2 linked regions of the Arthrobacter crystallopoietes genome follow. The protein of the gene in region 1 interacts with the protein of each later gene in a pairwise test. Links are inferred from orthologs where the notes say so. Each region holds a gene or a part of one and is shown on either strand. Other genes may lie near its edges.

Region 1 (5,536 bases):
GTCCCGCTGCCACATGCAGGACAACGACGACGGCCAGCACCGCTGTGCGGGGGATGGCGCCGGGCAGGGCCAGCACCGTGATGCCGGCTGCCGCAAGCAGCACGAACTTCAGCAGCAGCGGCGTCCGGTGCAGCCAGCTGCGCCCCGGCACGTAGGCGCTGATCAGGTGGGCCCGGCCCCTCACGGCGTCGGCTCCCGGATGCAGGCGCAAAGCTTGCGGTAAAAGTCCACGGCGGCGGGCGGATCGCCGTCGTAAACCACTGTGCCTGAGTCCACGACGAGGGTGCGTTCACTGTCCCGGGCCAGTTCCAGGTCATGGGTGGCCAGGATGACCTGCTGCGGCAACGAGGCCAGCCGATCCCGCAGCAGCAGTGTGTTCTTCAAATCAAGCAGGGTGGAGGGCTCGTCCAGCACCAGCACATCGGGATCCACTGCCAGCACGCTGGCCAGCGCCGCCAGCTGACGCTCGCCGCCGGAGAGCTGGTAGATGCTCTGGTCCGCCAGGGCGGCGAGGCCGAAGCCGGTCAGGATTTCCATTGCCGCGTTCCGGCGATCGGTACGGTTGCGGTGGATCCGCCGCAACGACAGCTCGACGTCTTCGAGCGGCGTGGGCATGACCAGCTGGGAGAGCGGGTCGGTGAAGACGAAAGCGACTTTCCGCCGTACCGCTGCCCCGTGTTTGGCCGTATCGCGGCCGTCAACGTCCACAGTTCCGGCGTCGGGGAGGACCAGGCCGTTGATCAGCTTGAGCAGGGTCGATTTACCGGAGCCGTTGGCGCCGATGATGCTGATGCGCTGTTCTCCGAGCGCCAACTGCGGCACGGACAGGATCGGAGCTGCGTCTTCGGCGAAGTCGGGACGGACCAGGACGTCGCGGAATTTGATCATGTCAGCGGGGCCGGCGAAGCAGATCAGGGAAGGCTTTGTGGATGCCGACGGCAATCGCGGCAGCCGCGGCGTTCTTGACCAGGTCTCCGGGGACGAACGGCAGGTCGGCAACCAGCGCGGCACCGAAGGCCAGCTGGCCGTTGAGCATCATGCCGACGATCCCGCACAGATGCGTCAGGACGGTGCCTGCGGTGGCCGCCCCGAACAGCCACAGCGTGGTCAGCGTGGTCAGCTTACGGACCCGCCGGAGCGCAGGCCGCGCCAGCACGCCGATGAGCGCAGCCGCGAAGGGGAAGGAAAGCAGGTAGCCGGCCGACCCCATCGCCAGCACGCCCAGGCCGCCCTGGTAACCGGCGAAAATGGGCAGGCCCACCAGGCCAAGCAGTACATACAGTCCCACCGCGGCGAACGCGCGGGCGCCGCCGAGAACCAGTCCGGCCAAGGCAACCACCATCGTCTGGAGCGTTATGGGCACACCGAGGATATTGCCGGCCGGGATCGGGGGAACGGCGATCGATGCGGCGGTCAGCGCGGCGAAGACGCCGATGAGGGCCAGATCGGTGCCGTTCCAGGAGCGGCGGCCGGGTGCGTTTCCGGCGGCAGGGGAGCCGCTGACGACGTCGGAGGCTGCAAGGTTCCGATTGTGGGCGGACTGCTTCGGCATCGAAAGCTCCTTCTATGGCATGGGGACAACATGTCTATCCCCAACTACCGAGAATAGCGCCTGCGCGGGCAGGATCGTTTGTAGGTTTCCTTCGAAGTCATACGGGCCGGTAGACTGGAAAGGCTGATTTCTGCAGCATCGTGTACTGCACATTCCCTTATATTCCCTTTGGAGAGGTCCCACCTGTGATTACCGTTAATGATCTTGAGCTGCGCGCTGGAGCCCGTCTGCTCATGGACGCGGTGTCATTCCGTGTGGACAAGGGCGACAAGATCGGGCTGGTGGGCCGTAACGGAGCCGGCAAGACCACCCTGACCCGGGTTCTCGCCGGCGAGGGCATTCCGGCCGCAGGTCAGGTCACCCGCAGCGGAGACATTGGCTACCTGCCGCAGGACCCGCGGACGCCGAACATGGACCAGCTGGCACGCGACCGGATTCTTTCCGCCCGCGGACTGGATATCGTCTCCGGCAAACTCCGCGCCGCGCAGGCCGACATGGCCAGCGAGAATGCGGACGTCCAGGCCAAGGCCATGCGCAGCTACGACCGGCTCGAAGCCGAGTTCCTTGCGGGCGGCGGCTACGCTGCGGAGGCGGAAGCGGCCGCGATTTCCTCCAACCTGGCGCTGCCGGAACGGATCCTGAACCAGCCGCTCAAAACTCTGTCCGGCGGGCAGCGCCGCCGTGTCGAACTGGCCCGGATCCTCTATTCGGGCGCGGACACCATGCTGCTGGATGAGCCCACCAACCACCTGGACGCCGATTCCATCAGCTGGCTGCGCGAGTTCCTGAAGAACCATCACGGCGGACTGATCGTGATCAGCCACGACACCGAGCTGCTCGAAGCCACGGTGAACAAGGTCTTCCTGCTCGACGCCAACCGCGCCACCATCGACATCTACAACATGAACTGGAAGCGCTACCAGCTGCAGCGCGAAACCGATGAGCGTGCCCGCAAGCGGGAACGCGCGAATGCGGAGAAGAAGGCCGGGGTCCTGATGGACCAGGCCAACAAGATGCGTGCCAAGGCCACCAAGGCCGTCGCAGCGCAGAACATGGCCAAGCGGGCCGAGCGGCTGCTCAGCGGACTGGATGCCGTGCGTGCCAGCGACAAGGTCGCAGCGCTGCGCTTCCCGGATCCGTCTCCCTGCGGCAAGACCCCGATGACGGCCGAGGGACTGAGCAAGTCCTATGGCTCATTGGAAATCTTCACCGACGTAGACCTGGCCATTGACCGCGGTTCCAGAGTAGTGATTCTGGGACTGAACGGTGCCGGCAAGACCACGCTGCTGCGGATGCTCGCCGGGGTGGACTCACCGGACACCGGTGAGGTCATCCCCGGGCACGGGCTCAAGATCGGCTATTACGCGCAGGAACATGAAACGCTCGATACCGAACGCAGCGTGCTGGAAAACATGCGTACGGCCGCCCCGGACCTGCAGGATGCCGAAGTGCGCAACATCCTCGGCTCGTTCCTCTTCTCCGGCGACGACGTCAACAAGCCTGCCGGTGTGCTCTCCGGCGGCGAGAAAACCCGTTTGGCGCTGGCTACCATTGTTGCGTCCTCGGCCAACGTGCTGCTGCTCGACGAGCCCACCAACAACCTCGATCCTGCCAGCCGTGCCGAGATCCTAGGCGCGCTGCGCAATTACAGCGGCGCGGTCGTCATGGTCAGCCACGACGAGGGGGCAGTGGAAGCGCTGAACCCGGAGCGCGTTGTCCTGCTGCCCGACGGCGTGGAGGACCTGTGGAACGAGAGCTACCTGGACCTGGTCACGCTCGCGTAAGGTCCCCAAGGGCCGCTGGCGGCGGGCTTAGTCCCGCTCGCTCAGCAGCGAGCCATCCGTGCGGAACCCCTGGGCATCCAGCACGGCATCTTCTTCTTCCTCGGCGCTGGGGCGCTTGCGGGAACGCTTCTGCGCGGCCGGCCGCGGAGCGGGATTGGCCTCGTGGTAGCCAGCTTCTTCATCTTCCTCCTGCAGCCGGTCCATTCTTGCCTGCTGCCGTGCGGCATAGCCGTAGCCGACGAAGAACAGCACACCGAAGGCGTACCACTGCATGGAGTAGGAGAGGTGCGGGCCCTCATCGATCGCCGGCTTGGGCATGAGCGCGGGACGCTCAGCCGGGGCGGGATTTTCGGCCGCCATCAAGCCGTAGCCGCCCCTAAAGACCGGGTAGCCCAGCTCGGCTGCATACTCGTCCAGCTGGATCGATGCCAGCTGTCCCTCCGGGGCGCCGCGGTCCACTGACGATTCGCCCGGCTTCACCCGTGCGACGACGGTGACGTCACCCTCCGGGGCTGCCGGGACCGTGTCCGGGTGGCCGGCTACGTCATTGCCAATTGGCAGCCAACCGCGGTTGATAATGACCGCCGGGCCTGATTCCAGCTTCAACGGGACCAGGACCTCGTATCCGGGACGGCCGTTGAGCGGGCGGTTGCGCACCACCCGCTGGCCGGCTTCGTCATACTGGCCGCGCAGCACCACGGGCGTCCATTCCTCGGCGTCGTCGGCTTCGGCGAAGATATCCGGCACTGTCTCAAAATCGACGGGGTCGGCGTCGTAATTGGATTCAATCGCGGTAATAACGTCATGGGCCTGGTCTCTGCGGTCCATCTGCCAGTTGCCCAGCAGCACGCAGACAGAGGCGAGCAACGCGACCAGGAGGAGCCAGCCCAGCCACTTCGCGCTGAACAGAAAACGGTACATCAGCTAGCTTCCCTCTACCGGAGTGTCCAGAGGCTGGGTATCGCGCCACAGCCCGCGCAGCTTGAGATAGTCTTCCAGCCAGCCGCGGTGGTCCTCGCAGGCCAGCCAGATCTTCCGCCGTTCGGGCGTGTGGATTTTCGGGTTGTTCCACCGCACCTGCCAGGCCGCGGCAGCGCGGCAGCCCTTTCTGGAGCACATCGTCTCAGCCGGCATTGGCTGCCCGCCTCCGGACAGCTGGTCAAAAATACTCACGCGGCGCTTTCGTCCTTCCGGCGCTTCGTCACTGGGCTGAGATTGCCCTCGAAGACTTCATAGCTGTCATGAACCGGCGCGGTAGGTCCCGCGCGCCGGTGGACCGTTTCCGAGCCGGTTGCCCGTTCCGGTCTTTCGCCGGTTGCGGAGGGTCCTGCCGCCGTGCCGGGTTCCTGCTCCTCGTCGACGATCTCGCCGGGCACCACTACGGGTTCGGTGGCCTTCGCAGCGGCTTCCGCAGACTCCAGTTCACCGGCGGGTGCATGGTCCAGCAACGCATCGCTGTGCTTGAGGTTGCTCTGGTCGCTGCCGCCATTGGCAATGACGACCGCGATCCACGGCAGGAAGACTGCTCCGGCTACAAAGAGCCATCTGGCCCAACCATCGATGAAAAAGAACAGCAGAAGGCAGGCCAAGCGGATTCCCATCGCAAGGGAATACTTGACCATCCGACGGTGCATCTCGTCTGTGTGGCTTTCGGGGACGTCCGTAATGCTGAGGACTTCCCGATCATCATCTGGCTGCTTATTCATCACGCTCCAAAGACCCACCTCAATTCTCCCACGTGCCGGAACCCAGACGAAGTCGATGGGCGGGATGGCCGGGATGGACATGGTCACATGCGGGTCCGCAGCCGGCAGAGGGCTAGGATTCTTTAGAAATAAACCGCGTTCAACGGAGGTAAATGTGAGCAACGAGCAGCAGACCGGGCGAAGCGTCCTGGTCACGGGCGGCAACCGCGGCATCGGCCTGGCCATCGCCAAGTCCTTTCTGGCCAACGGCGATAAGGTAGCCATCACCTACCGCAGCGGTGACGTTCCCGAGGGTCTGCTGGGCGTGAAGGCCGATGTCACCGATGCCGCCTCCCTTGACGCAGCCTTCACCGAAGTTGAGGCCGCCCACGGTCCGGTGGAAGTAGTCGTGGCAAATGCCGGCATCACCCGCGACACGCTGCTGCTGCGGATGAGCGAGGACGATTTCACCGATGTTGTGGATACGAACCTTGGCGGCGCGTTCCGCGTCATCA
Region 2 (6,013 bases), 770 kb from region 1 along the record:
ACGTCAGTGGGTGCTCGCGCATGACCGATTCCAGCGAGGCGAACCTATCGACGCCTTCGCATTCGTCAGCCCGGACCACACCGAGGCAACGACCTTCGTTGTCGACAATCGCGACGGCTCCATGGGCGCGCTTGTTCATCAGGTGCAGCGCGTCGATGACGGTGTTGGAGGGCTGCAGTTTCAACGGGGTTTCGTAGACCGCATGGCGTGCCTTGACCCAGCCGGTGACTTCGGCCAGCACGTCGAGAGGAACATCCTGGGGCAGCACTGCCAGGCCCCCGCGGCGGGAAATCGTCTCCACCATCCGGCGACCGGTTACCGCCGTCATGTTCGCCACTACCAGCGGGATCGTGGTGCCTGTTCCGTCCCCCGAGGCCAAGTCCACGTCCAGCCGTGAGACCACTTCCGACCTGGATGGAACCAGGAAAACGTCCGAGTAGGTCAGGTCCGTCTGCGGCTGATTGATGAACTGCATGTTCTGCTCCTGAAAATCGACGTGCAGGCAACGACAGCACGAGTCTACGACGCCGAGCCAAATCACCGGTGCACCGCTTCTGACGGGGTCTGTTGGCGCTTCGTCACATTGGTTTCAAAACAATCGTATGAGATTGGCCTGCACAGCGGATGTGTCATTAGACTGGCTAGAGGTCCAGACCCGGTGCGTCCAAACGCACCTCACGCGCCCGTGACGACTGCAGCAGATTGTTGCCATGGGCCGCAGCGTGTGGTCTGTAGGGCAAGCGGCAACACATGGAAGAGGCGTATAACAAGTGCCAGAGCATCCCAATCTTCGTCTACCCGAGGAATTCGGCGGTAACGAGTGGCTCGTCGACGAAATTTACGAGCAGTACCTCCAGGACAAGAACTCGGTGGACAAGAAATGGTGGAGCATTTTCGAATCGGCCGGCGCCGGCTCAACCCAAACCGCTAATGGCAACGCGCCGCGCGCTGCAAGGGAGGAAACCGACCCCCAGACGCGCCAACTGCCGGTAGTCAAGGAGCCCAAGGGCACCCCGGCAGCTTCCGCCGAAACCACCGCGAACAACCGCAGTGCGGAAAAGCGGATCCCTGCGGATGCCGAGCCTGCCCCCAATACTTCCAAGGACAAGGCCGTGCCCGCCGCCGCCGAAACGGCCGCCAAGTCCGAGCCGAAAACGGCTCCCATCCCGGCGCAGCTGCCGAAGTCTTCGCCCAACTCCCAGACCGAGGAAGACAAGATCTCGGTCCTGCGCGGCCCGGCCAAGGCCATCGCCACCAACATGGACCAGAGCCTGAGCGTTCCGACGGCTACGACGGTACGCGCTGTGCCGGCGAAACTGCTGATCGACAACCGCGTGGTCATCAATTCGAATCTGGCCCGCGCCCGCGGCGGCAAGGTCTCCTTCACCCACCTCATCGGCTACGCGGTCATCAAGGCACTTGGCCAGTTCCCCAGCCAGAACGTGCATTACGACGAGGTCGACGGGAAGCCCGTTGCGGTCCAGCCGGCCCACGTCAACTTCGGCATCGCGATCGACATGCCCAAGCCCGACGGCACCCGCCTGCTTGTTGTTCCGAACATCAAGAAGGCCGAAACCATGAACTTCGCGGAGTTCTGGCATAACTACGAGGACCTCATCAAGCGCGCCCGCGCCGGTAAGCTGACCGCTGACGATTACGCTGGCACCACGTCCTCGCTGACCAACCCGGGCGGCATCGGTACCGTCCACTCCGTCCCCCGGCTGTCCAAGGGCCAGGCGACCATCGTCGGCGTCGGTGCCCTCGAATACCCCGCCGAATTCCGCGGGGCAAGCGAGAAGACCATCGCCGCGCAGGGCGTTGGCAAGATCATCACGCTGACCTCCACGTATGACCACCGCGTCATCCAGGGCGCCGGCTCAGGCGAATTCCTACGCCTCGTAGAGTCGCTGCTGCTCGGCGAGCAGGACTTCTACGACGAGATCTTCGAGGCTTTGCGAATTCCGTACGAGCCGGTTCGCTGGCGTCCGGACAACCAGGTTGACGTAGAACTGCAGGTCAACAAGATTGCCCGCATCCAGCAGCTCATTCACGCTTACCGGGTCCGCGGACACCTCATGGCGGACACAAACCCGCTGGAGTACGTCCAGCGCAAGCACCCTGACCTGGACATCCTCACTTACGGCCTGACCATGTGGGATCTGGACCGCGAGTGGGTCACAGGCGGCTTCGGCGGCAAGTCCCGGTTGAAGCTGCGCGACATCCTCGGTGTGCTCCGCGATGCCTACTGCCGCACCACCGGCATCGAGTACATGCACATCCAGGATCCTGAAGAACGTAAATGGTTCCAGGACGAACTGGAGCGCCCGTACGCGAAGCCCAGCCGCGAAGAGCAGCTGCGCGTCCTGGGCAAGCTCAATGCCGCCGAGGCGTTCGAAACGTTCCTGCAGACCAAGTTCGTGGGCCAGAAGCGCTTTTCGCTGGAAGGCGGCGAATCCCTGATTCCGCTGCTGGACGCAGTGATCTCGGATGCCGCCGACGACGGCCTGGACGAAGTGGCCATCGGCATGGCCCACCGCGGCCGGTTGAACGTGCTGACCAACATTGCCGGCAAGACCTATGCCCAGGTGTTCCGCGAGTTCGAGGGGACGCAGGATCCACGCAGCGTTCAGGGCTCGGGCGACGTGAAGTACCACCTCGGCACCGAGGGCACCTTCACCTCGGACAACGGCAATGAGACCAAGGTCTACCTCGCGGCCAACCCCTCCCACTTGGAAGCCGTTGATCCGGTCGTCGAAGGCATCGTGCGTGCCAAGCAGGACCGTCTCGACCAGGGCGACGGTGCGTTCGGCGTGCTCCCCATCATCATCCACGGCGATGCGGCATTCGCGGGCCAGGGCGTGGTTGCGGAGACACTCAACCTGTCCCAGCTCCGCGGCTACCGCACCGGCGGTACAGTGCATGTCATCGTCAATAACCAGGTCGGCTTCACCACCTCGCCGCACGCATCGCGCTCCTCGGTGTACTCCACCGACGTAGCCAAGATGATCCAGGCGCCGGTCTTCCACGTCAACGGGGATGATCCCGAAGCCGTTGTCCGGGTGGCGCAGCTTGCGTACGACTACCGCCAGCGTTTCCACAAGGATGTTGTCATCGACATGGTCTGCTACCGCCGGCGCGGGCACAACGAGGGCGACGATCCCTCGATGACCCAGCCGATGATGTACAACCTGATCGAAGCCAAGCGCTCCACCCGCAAGCTGTACACCGAAGCCCTCGTCGGCCGCGGCGACATCACGCAGGACGAGGCCGACCAGGCGCTGCGCGACTATCAGGAACGTCTGGAACGGGTCTTCGCCGAAACGCATGCCGCCCAGACCTCGCCGATTCCGGTTGTCACCAAGGACGCGGCCGCCGTCTCGGACATCGAACGCCCGCTGTCACAGCAGGCCGAAGACGAGGTCCGCGTACCGACCAGCACCGCTGTCAGCACCGAGGTGCTCGCCCAAATCGGCAAGGCGCACGTCAGCATTCCCGAAGGCTTCACGGTGCACCCCAAGCTCAAGGCGCTCCTGGAGAAGCGCGAACAGATGTCGCGTGAAGGCGGCATCGACTGGGGCTTCGGCGAAATTGCCGCCTTCGGCAGCCTGCTGATGGAAGGTGTTCCGGTCCGTTTGGCTGGCCAGGACTCGCGCCGCGGTACGTTCGTCCAGCGCCATGCCGTCTTCCATGACCGGTCATCCGGCAAGGAATGGGCACCGCTGACGCAGCTGTCCGAAGACCAGGCGAAGTTCTGGATCTACGACTCGCTGCTCTCCGAATATGCGGCCATGGGCTTTGAATACGGTTACTCGGTTGAGCGGCCGGATGCGCTGGTCATCTGGGAAGCGCAGTTCGGCGACTTCGTCAACGGCGCACAGACGGTAATCGATGAATTCATCTCCTCGGCCGAGCAGAAATGGGGACAGCGTTCCTCGCTGGTCCTCATGCTGCCGCACGGCTATGAGGGCCAGGGACCGGACCACTCGTCCGCTCGCATCGAACGATTCCTGCAGATGTGCGCCGAAGACAACATGATCGTGGCCAATCCGACCACCCCGGCGTCGCACTTCCATCTGCTGCGCCGCCAGGCCTACAGCCGTCCGCGGAAGCCGCTGATCATCTTCACACCCAAGCAGCTGCTGCGCCTGAAGGCTGCCGCCGCCAATGTCGAGGACTTCACGGAGGGCCGCTTCCAGCCGGTCATCCCGGAGGTCCAGGAACTGAACGCAGGGGAAGTCGACCGGGTGGTCCTGGTATCGGGCCGCCTGTACTACGACCTGCTGGCTGCCCGCCAGAAGAACGGCGACACCAAGACTGCTCTGGTCCGGGTCGAGCAGCTATACCCGCTGCCGGCCCAGGAAATCGAGGCCGAACTGGCCAAGTATCCGAACGCCGAGGTGGTCTGGGCCCAGGACGAGCCCGCCAACCAGGGGCCGTGGCCGGTTATTGGAATGATGCTCCCGCAGAGGGTGGACACGAGCCTTCGTCTGGTTTCGCGCCCCGCGTCCGCCGCTACCTCAACAGGTTCCGCCAAGCGGCACGCTGTCGAGCAGGATGTCCTCGTGAAAAAGGTGTTTGAGCGCAAGTAAGTAAGATGATGGGTGGGGTGCACAGACACCCCACCCACTTCTTTTTAACCAGAGGCCTGCCCTAACCAACCAGAAAGCATCTTGTGGAGCAACGCAAAATCAGGATCGCCGCTGTCGGCGACGAACTCCTTGCCGGTACCGGTGATCAGCGCGCCCTCGGTTGGCTCGGACGGACTCTGGCCCGTACCAATCCCGCGCCGGCCAGCCTCGAATCGTTCACTCTGGCGTCGCCAAACGAGGGCACGGAGGAACTTGCCGGACGCTGGCTGCAGGAGGCAGGACGCCGGTTTGATGACGGTTATGAAAACCGGCTCGTTATCGGACTGTCCGACCGCGACCTGGATCTGGAGCTGACGACGGCCCGGAGCCGGCTGAACCTGGCCAACATTCTTGATGGTGCGGCTCAGTTAAGCGTCAAAGCCTTCGTCGTCGGTCCGCCGCCCGGCCTCGATGCCGAGCGCAACCAACGCCTTGCCGAGCTGTCGGCCGCATTCGGTGATGTCACCACCCGCCGCAAACATGTCTACGTTGATACCTTCACTCCCCTGCTCAATCACGAACAGTGGCGCACGGATCTTGCCGCTAACGGCGGCGCTCCCGGACAGGCCGGCTACGGTTTGATCGCCTGGCTGGTCCTCCACCGCGGCTGGTACAGCTGGCTGGAACTGCCCGAGCCCGCTTGACTCCACCCCCAGTCCGCCGGCCAACCCGCTTCAGTCGCCGTCACCGGTTAGGCGTGCATGGACGGATGTGGGAGACTGGTACGCAGTTCTTTTTCATCCAGGTAAGGAGGCAGCTATGAGCAAGCGAGCACGCAAGCGTCGTGACCGTAAGCGCGGCGGCGCAAACCACGGTAAGCGCCCCAACACCTAAGCAACCGGTTTTCCGGTATGGCTTACGGGTCACCCGCCAGCTGAATAAAGCAGGAACCCCCGCAGACCACCAGGTCTGCGGGGGTTCCTGCTTTATCTATACCGGCAGGCAGTTCTAGGCGTCGGCCTGTACCGTGTCAGCGGCTTCGAGGTGGCCGATCCGGTCCAGAATCCGTTCCTTCAGTGTCTGCGGTGCAGCCTCCTGGCACGACCTCTTGACCACGCTTCGGATCAGGCACTCCAGGCTGTGTTCCTGGGCGCATTCCTCGCAACCGTCCAGATGCTGTTTGATCTCGTTGAGGTCCTCGCGGGACAACGCGCCGTCAACGTACTCATAGATCCGCTTCATGCGGTCGTCTTCGCAGTCGCCCAAGCCGTGGCAGTCGCTCATTTGCCGTTCTCCTGTTTTGTCCCCACTGAGGTTTTGTCCGTCTTTTTGCCCATTCCGCGTTCGTGCGCGTAGTCGGCCAGCAGATCGCGCAATAGCTTGCGTCCGCGGTGGAGGCGGGACATAACCGTTCCGATCGGGGTGTTCATGATTTCTGATATTTC

Evidence for each region. The genes of interacting proteins can lie anywhere in the genome.
Region 2: the proteins of AC20117_RS18265 (region 1) and AC20117_RS21785 interact in binary tests that used the Escherichia coli proteins (3 or more experiments, as listed by UniProt). The link is inferred for Arthrobacter crystallopoietes from one-to-one orthologs.

Annotation. Positions count from the first base shown.
Region 1 is NZ_CP018863.1:3,963,365-3,968,900, forward strand. The notes cover bases 1,097-4,036. They hold AC20117_RS18265 (ABC-F family ATP-binding cassette domain-containing protein), read left to right. Parts: upstream 1,097-1,737; coding sequence 1,738-3,336; downstream 3,337-4,036. Other genes in these bases: AC20117_RS18260 (biotin transporter BioY), read right to left, coding at 1,097-1,552; AC20117_RS18270 (SURF1 family cytochrome oxidase biogenesis protein), read right to left, coding at 3,364-4,036. In the rest of the region: AC20117_RS18250 (energy-coupling factor transporter transmembrane component T family protein), read right to left, coding at 1-184; AC20117_RS18255 (energy-coupling factor ABC transporter ATP-binding protein), read right to left, coding at 181-888; more of AC20117_RS18260, read right to left, coding at 890-1,096; more of AC20117_RS18270, read right to left, coding at 4,037-4,257; AC20117_RS18275 (hypothetical protein), read right to left, coding at 4,261-4,509; AC20117_RS24245 (DUF3099 domain-containing protein), read right to left, coding at 4,506-5,042; fabG (beta-ketoacyl-ACP reductase), read left to right, coding at 5,197-5,536. UniProt on the Escherichia coli protein: Genetic data indicate it may be involved in ribosome assembly or function.
Region 2 is NZ_CP018863.1:4,734,683-4,740,695, forward strand. Bases 373-4,789 are described here. They hold AC20117_RS21785 (multifunctional oxoglutarate decarboxylase/oxoglutarate dehydrogenase thiamine pyrophosphate-binding subunit/dihydrolipoyllysine-residue succinyltransferase subunit), read left to right. Parts: upstream 373-770; coding sequence 771-4,589; downstream 4,590-4,789. Other genes in these bases: guaB1 (GMP reductase), read right to left, coding at 373-475; AC20117_RS21790 (GDSL-type esterase/lipase family protein), read left to right, coding at 4,673-4,789. In the rest of the region: more of guaB1, read right to left, coding at 1-372; more of AC20117_RS21790, read left to right, coding at 4,790-5,272; AC20117_RS24395 (50S ribosomal protein bL37), read left to right, coding at 5,388-5,462; rsrA (mycothiol system anti-sigma-R factor), read right to left, coding at 5,577-5,852; AC20117_RS21800 (sigma-70 family RNA polymerase sigma factor), read right to left, coding at 5,849-6,013. UniProt on the Escherichia coli protein: E1 component of the 2-oxoglutarate dehydrogenase (OGDH) complex which catalyzes the decarboxylation of 2-oxoglutarate, the first step in the conversion of 2-oxoglutarate to succinyl-CoA and CO(2).